DNA from 2 places in the Streptomyces nojiriensis genome. Region 2 is predicted to be linked to the other one. Evidence: predicted binding sites of a transcription regulator. Region 2 holds the regulator's gene; the other holds the start of a gene.
What was found. The regulator HrcA, encoded in region 2, represses chaperone genes, less so after heat shock. The targets are predictions, from matches to a motif close to TTNGCACTCNGNNNNNCNGAGTGCNAA.
Positions count from the first base shown of each region.

Region 1: groES (co-chaperone GroES) is a predicted target of HrcA. The motif match lies at 1,874-1,900, and genes of this name have one in related genera.

Region 1 covers NZ_CP071139.1:5,468,853-5,472,259, forward strand. Annotated here, with positions in the region: gene JYK04_RS25645 (response regulator transcription factor) at 1-161, opposite strand, end outside; gene JYK04_RS25650 (hypothetical protein) at 745-1,785, opposite strand; gene groES (co-chaperone GroES) at 2,044-2,352, shown strand; gene groL (chaperonin GroEL) at 2,465-3,407, shown strand, end outside.
Region 2 covers NZ_CP071139.1:3,393,330-3,396,736, reverse strand. Annotated here, with positions in the region: gene JYK04_RS15885 (DUF3097 domain-containing protein) at 1-365, opposite strand, end outside; gene JYK04_RS15880 (MBL fold metallo-hydrolase) at 394-1,119, opposite strand; gene hrcA (heat-inducible transcriptional repressor HrcA) at 1,266-2,282, shown strand; gene dnaJ (molecular chaperone DnaJ) at 2,283-3,407, shown strand, end outside.

The DNA of each region.
Region 1 (3,407 bases), 2.1 Mb from region 2:
ATCAGGTCGAGGAGGACGACGTCGTACGGGCCGCCGGCGAGGGCGAGGTCGAGCCCGCGGTGGCCGTCGTGGGCGACGTCGACGCGGTGTCCGTCGGCGGAGAGGCCGCGCCGCAGGGATTCGGCGAGGCCTGCTTCGTCTTCGACCACGAGGATGCGCACGGCTCCAGCGTCACATATCCCCTTCGGGCGGCCCCGCCGGATCGACGCCGAGCCCCTGCCCGGGCCCCTGCGGGGTGCTCGGCGGTGTGTTCGGCTCGGGTCGTGTGCCGGGCTCTGCCCGGACCCGCGCCTCAAACGCCGGCGGGGCTGGGTGTGGCGGGCTTGTCGGTTCGGGTCGGTCCGTGGGGCCGGGGCGGGGTGTCTCCTCGGCTCGGCGCGTGCTGCGTGTCTCGGTTGTGCCCGGTGGTCGCGCCTCGTCCTGCGGGGACACCCCGCCCCGTCCCCACTCCCCTTCCGCCGTCGAAGCCCTGCCGTGGGGCGGGGACACGCAGGAGGGTCCCCGCAGGACGAGGCGCGACCACGGCCGCCTGGCCGGGACGAGCCCGAACGCGCCGAGCCGAGGAGACCCTCGTGCGGGGCACCGCCCCACACCACCCAGCCCCGCCGGCGATTGAGGCGCCGCCCCGGCGGGGGCAGCCCGCGCCATGAACTGCCGAGCCGCCCGCAGGGCACCCGGCCCCGGCGGGGGCAGCCCGCGCCGTGAACTGCCGAGCCGCCCGCAGGGCACCCCGCAGGGGAGGGGTCACACGGACGGGAGCGGGCCCCACGAGTTGGGGTCGCCGTCCGTCTGCGGCGGGCGGTTTCGGCGACGCCTGCGGCGGTCGAGGGCGTCGCGGGTGGCCGCGGTCAGGGCCCAGGCCGGGAACGCGAAGGCGGTCAGCCCCAGGCCTATGGGCGCGAGCGAGGTGGCGAAGTCCATCTGCACCGCGTGGTCGGCCGACCGCCCGCTGACGCGAGCGCGAACCCCGGCCACCGGTCGGTCGTCGAACGTGCCGTCGATCTTGATCCCGGGGAGGGTGAACGATCCGTCGGAGGTGGTGAAGTCCCCCGCGCAGGACATCGTCCGGTCCCCGTCGGAATCGACGTCGCTCCAGGTGCAGCGCTCCGCGCGGAACGTGCCGTCCACCCCCGTCAGTTGGGTGATCAGCCGCGGTACGGCCGTGTGACACGCGAAGACGCCGACGGCGATGCCGATGGCGATCGGTACGGCGTGGATCCATCGCACACCGGAGTTCGACCTGGTCATACCGGGGACAGTAGTGAGGTCGAACGGACGTGCGTATGATTTTTCGGGGACGGTCGCCGCGGCCGCGGCGGTATCGGCCCCCGGGGCCCTGCCCCGGCGGCGGCGTCGCACGCGGGCGAACAGGTCGAGAGTGGCGGCGACCAGGGCCCACAGCGGGTAGGCGAAGCCGAGCAGCCCGATGCCCAGCAGGGGCGCCAGCGACATGAGCCCCGGCTGCACCGCCTCCTTGGCCGACGGTCCGCTGACCCGTGAGGCCACCGGTCCGGCCGGATCGGTCTCGAACAGCTCCTCGGCCGTGATCCGGTGGATGGTGAACGATCCGTCGGCGGCGGTGAAGGAACCGGCGCACGCCCGCTGCGCCACCCCGTCGTAGTCCTTCTGCTCCCAGCACTGTTCCGCGCGGAAGGTGCCCTCCACCCCCGTCAGCTTGGTCATCAGTCGCGGTCCGGCCAACGAGAACGCGGAGATCCCGATCGCCAGACCGACGGCGATCGAAATGATGTCGCGCCAGCGCAGTTCGGCGTTTCTCCAGCTCATGCGGTGGAGAGTAGCGATCCTGAGCCTGCGTGTGACCCCGGGGGGCGGTCTTGCGGATCCGGTCCGCGCAACGCCCGGGGGTCGGGAATTGGCACTCCGCTTGACCGAGTGCTAATCGCCGGAATAGTCTCGCACCTGGCACTCACCCCCGGTGAGTGCCAACACAGCGACAGGCAGATCCGGCACCCGCGACGACGGATCGACCTGGTCGCCACCTCAGACAGTTAACCCCGGATCTCCGAAGGGGGAGGTCGGATCGTGACGACCACCAGCTCCAAGGTTGCCATCAAGCCGCTTGAGGACCGCATTGTGGTCCAGCCGCTGGACGCCGAGCAGACCACGGCCTCCGGCCTGGTCATCCCGGACACCGCGAAGGAGAAGCCCCAGGAGGGCGTCGTCCTCGCGGTGGGCCCGGGTCGCTTCGAGGACGGCCAGCGTCTCCCGCTGGACGTCACCGTCGGCGACATCGTGCTCTACAGCAAGTACGGCGGCACCGAAGTGAAGTACAGCGGCGAGGAGTACCTCGTCCTCTCGGCTCGCGACGTGCTCGCGATCGTCGAGAAGTAATTCTCTTCATCAGTACTGCTTTGAGCTGCGCCCCTGGTCACCCCGCTGATTGCCGGGCGGCGAGGGGCGCAGCTCGTTAAACCCGAGTTTTCGAGAGGGCTGAACCGCTCCCATGGCGAAGATCCTGAAGTTCGACGAGGACGCCCGTCGCGCCCTCGAGCGCGGCGTCAACAAGCTTGCCGACACGGTCAAGGTGACGATCGGCCCCAAGGGCCGCAACGTCGTCATCGACAAGAAGTTCGGCGCCCCCACCATCACCAACGACGGTGTCACCATCGCCCGCGAGGTCGAGCTGGACGACCCGTACGAGAACCTGGGCGCGCAGCTCGTGAAGGAGGTGGCGACCAAGACCAACGACATCGCGGGTGACGGCACCACCACCGCCACCGTGCTGGCCCAGGCGCTGGTCCGCGAGGGTCTGCGCAACGTCGCCGCGGGTGCTTCCCCGGCCGCCCTCAAGAAGGGCATCGACGCCGCGGTCAAGGCCGTGTCCGAGGAGCTCCTCGCGACCGCCCGCCCGATCGAGGACAAGTCCGACATCGCTGCCGTGGCCGCGCTCTCCGCGCAGGACCAGCAGGTCGGCGAGCTCATCGCCGAGGCGATGGACAAGGTCGGCAAGGACGGTGTCATCACCGTCGAGGAGTCCAACACCTTCGGCCTGGAGCTGGAGTTCACCGAGGGCATGGCCTTCGACAAGGGCTACCTCTCGCCGTACATGGTTTCCGACCAGGAGCGTATGGAGGCCGTCCTCGACGACCCGTACATCCTGATCAACCAGGGCAAGATCTCCTCGATCCAGGACCTGCTGCCGCTGCTGGAGAAGGTCATCCAGGCCGGCGCCTCCAAGCCGCTGCTGATCATCGCCGAGGACGTCGAGGGCGAGGCGCTCTCCACCCTCGTCGTCAACAAGATCCGTGGCACCTTCAACGCGGTGGCCGTCAAGGCCCCCGGCTTCGGTGACCGCCGCAAGGCGATGCTCCAGGACATGGCCACCCTCACCGGTGCCACCGTCATCGCCGAGGAGGTCGGCCTCAAGCTCGACCAGGCCGGTCTGG
Region 2 (3,407 bases):
CGCTCCACCAGCTCCGCGTCGTGCCGGCCCTCGACGTAGATCCGGCCCGCCCGCGCCACCCGCGCCCGCGCCCCGGGCACGGCCAGCGAGCCCGAGGCCGTCCGGAGCGGCCCGGCGGGCCGGCGCGCGGGGCGGATCAGGGTGACCACCTCGCCGTCCAGCAGGAACCCGCGCGGTTCCATCGGGAACACCCGCCGCTTGCCGAAGCGGTCCTCCAGGGTCACCGTGCCCGCCTCGCAGGCCACCACCGCGCCGCAGAAGTCCGTACCGGCCACCTCGACCACCAGGTCGGGGTCCGCCGCCACCTCCGGCACGGCCTTGGGTCGCTTCCACTGCGGGGTCAGGTCGGGGGAGTACTCGCGCATCCGGCCGACAGTAGGAGAGCCGCGCGCGTCACGCCTCCGACACGCCGAAACGGGCCGCCAGTGTGGCGCGTTGGGCACGGACGAAGTCCGCCCCGACCACCGCTCCGTGACCCGGTACGTACAGTGCGTCTTCCCCGCCCAGCGACAGCAGCCGGTCCAGGGCCGCGGGCCACTGCCCGGGAGTGGCGTCCGGGCCCGCCATGGGCTCGCCCGACTCCTCGACGAGGTCCCCGCAGAAGACCACCTCGCGCTCGCCCGGCACGAAGACGGCCAGGTCGTGCCCGGTGTGCCCGGGCCCCACATTCGCCAGCAGCACCTGCACGCCGCCCAGTTCCAGCGTCCACTCGCCCGACACCGAATGCCGGGGCGGCACCAGCAGGTCCACCGCCTGCGCCGCCTCCGCCTCCGCGAGCCCGTGCCGTACCGCGTCCCCGCGCAGCTCCTCGCGTCCCGTCGACAGCAGTGCGGCCAGCCCGACCGCCCCGAACACCTCGGCCCCGGCGAAGGCGGCCGCGCCCAGGACATGATCGAAATGACCGTGCGTGAATGCGATATGGGTCACGCTCCGGCCCGTCAGCCGCTCCGCCTCGGCCCGCACCTCGGACCCCTCGCGCAGGCACGACCCGGGGTCGATCAGGAGCACCGAATCCTCGCCCACCACCAGCCCCACGGTGCAGTCCCACACCGGCAGCCGCCGCCGGCCGGCCCGTCCGGTCAGCCGTTCCCAGCCGGACTCTTCCCAACGCACGTCCATACCGCGACGCTACCCTGGCGGGCCTCCCTTGCCAGGGGCTTACCGCCCGGCCGTACACTGAGCGGGGGCTCTCTGGCACTCGAACGATCAGAGTGCCAACGAACACGGCAGAACACGGCAACGGACCACAGCTGGAGGTGTGCGCGATGCTCAGCGAACGCAGACTCGAAGTGCTGCGCGCCATCGTCCAGGACTACGTCGGGACGGAGGAGCCGGTCGGCTCCAAGGCGCTCACGGAGCGGCACCGGCTCGGCGTCTCGCCCGCCACCGTGCGCAACGACATGGCCGTGCTGGAGGAGGAGGGCTACATCGCCCAGCCCCACACCAGCGCCGGCCGGATCCCCACCGACAAGGGCTACCGGCTCTTCGTCGACAAGCTCGCGGGGGTCAAGCCGCTCTCGTCGCCCGAGCGCCGGGCCATCCAGAACTTCCTCGACGGCGCCGTCGACCTCGACGACGTGGTCGGCCGCACGGTGCGGCTGCTCGCGCAGCTCACCCGGCAGGTCGCCGTCGTCCAGTACCCGAGCCTGACCCGCTCGACCGTCCGGCACGTGGAGCTGCTCTCGCTCGCTCCCGCACGCCTGATGCTCGTACTGATCACGGACACCGGGCGGGTCGAGCAGCGGCTCATCGACTGCCCGAGCCCCTTCGGGGAGACCTCGCTGGCGGACCTGCGGGCCCGGCTCAACAGCCGGGTCGTCGGGCGCCGCTTCACCGATGTGCCCCCGCTCGTCCAGGACCTCCCCGAATCCTTCGAGGCCGAGGACCGCGGCACGGTCTCCACCGTGCTCGCGACACTCCTCGAAACCCTGGTCGAGGAAGCCGAGGAGCGGCTGATGATCGGCGGTACCGCCAATCTCACCCGCTTCGGACACGATTTTCCCCTGACGATCAGGCCGGTGCTCGAAGCACTCGAGGAGCAGGTCGTGCTCCTCAAGCTGCTGGGCGAGGCCAACGAGTCGGGAATGGCCGTACGGATCGGGCACGAGAACGCCTACGAGGGACTGAACTCCACGTCGGTCGTCTCGGTCGGTTACGGTTCGGGCGGCGAAACAGTCGCCAAACTCGGCGTGGTCGGACCGACCCGCATGGACTACCCCGGAACGATGGGAGCGGTACGCGCAGTGGCACGTTACGTCGGACAGATCCTGGCGGAGTCGTAAGTGGCCACGGACTACTACGCCGTTCTCGGCGTGCGCCGCGACGCATCGCAGGACGAGATCAAGAAGGCCTTCCGGCGCCTCGCGCGTGAACTCCACCCGGATGTGAATCCGGACCCGAAGACGCAGGAGCGCTTCAAGGAGATCAACGCGGCCTACGAGGTGCTGTCGGACCCGCAGAAGAAGCAGGTCTACGACCTCGGCGGCGACCCGCTGTCCTCCTCGGGCGGTGGCGGCGGCGCGGGCGGCTTCGGAGCGGGCGGCTTCGGCAACTTCTCCGACATCATGGACGCCTTCTTCGGCCAGGCCTCGCAGCGCGGCCCGCGCTCGCGGACCCGGCGCGGCCAGGACGCGATGATCCGCCTCGACCTGGAGCTGGACGAGGCGGCCTTCGGGACGACCAAGGACATCCAGGTCGACACGGCCGTCGTCTGCAACACCTGCTCCGGTGAGGGCGCCGCTCCCGGCACCTCGGCGCAGACCTGCGACATGTGCCGCGGCCGCGGTGAGGTCTCGCAGGTCACCCGGTCCTTCCTGGGTCAGGTCATGACCTCGCGCCCCTGCCCGCAGTGCCAGGGCTTCGGCACCGTGGTCCCGACCCCGTGCCACGAGTGCGCGGGCGACGGCCGGGTCCGCTCCCGCCGCAGCCTCACGGTCAAGATCCCGGCGGGCGTCGAGAACGGCACCCGGATCCAGCTCGCGGGCGAGGGCGAGGTCGGCCCCGGCGGCGGCCCCGCCGGCGACCTGTACGTGGAGATCCACGAGCTGGCGCACCCGACCTTCCAGCGGCGCGGGGACGACCTGCACTGCACGGTCACCATCCCGATGACGGCGGCCGCGCTGGGCACCAAGTGCCCGCTGGAGACGCTGGACGGGCTGGAGGAGATCGACATCCGGCCCGGCACCGGGTCCGGCCAGGCGATCCCGCTGCACGGGCGCGGCGTCACCCACCTGCGCGGCGGCGGACGCGGCGACCTGATCGTGCACGTCGAGGTCACCACCCCGGGCAAGCTGGACGCCCAGCAGGAGGACCTGCTCCGCCAGCTGGCGAAGCTGCGCGGCGAGGAGCGGCCGATGGGTCAGTTCGCGCCGGGTCAGCAGGGTCTGTTCAGCCGGCTGAAGGACGCG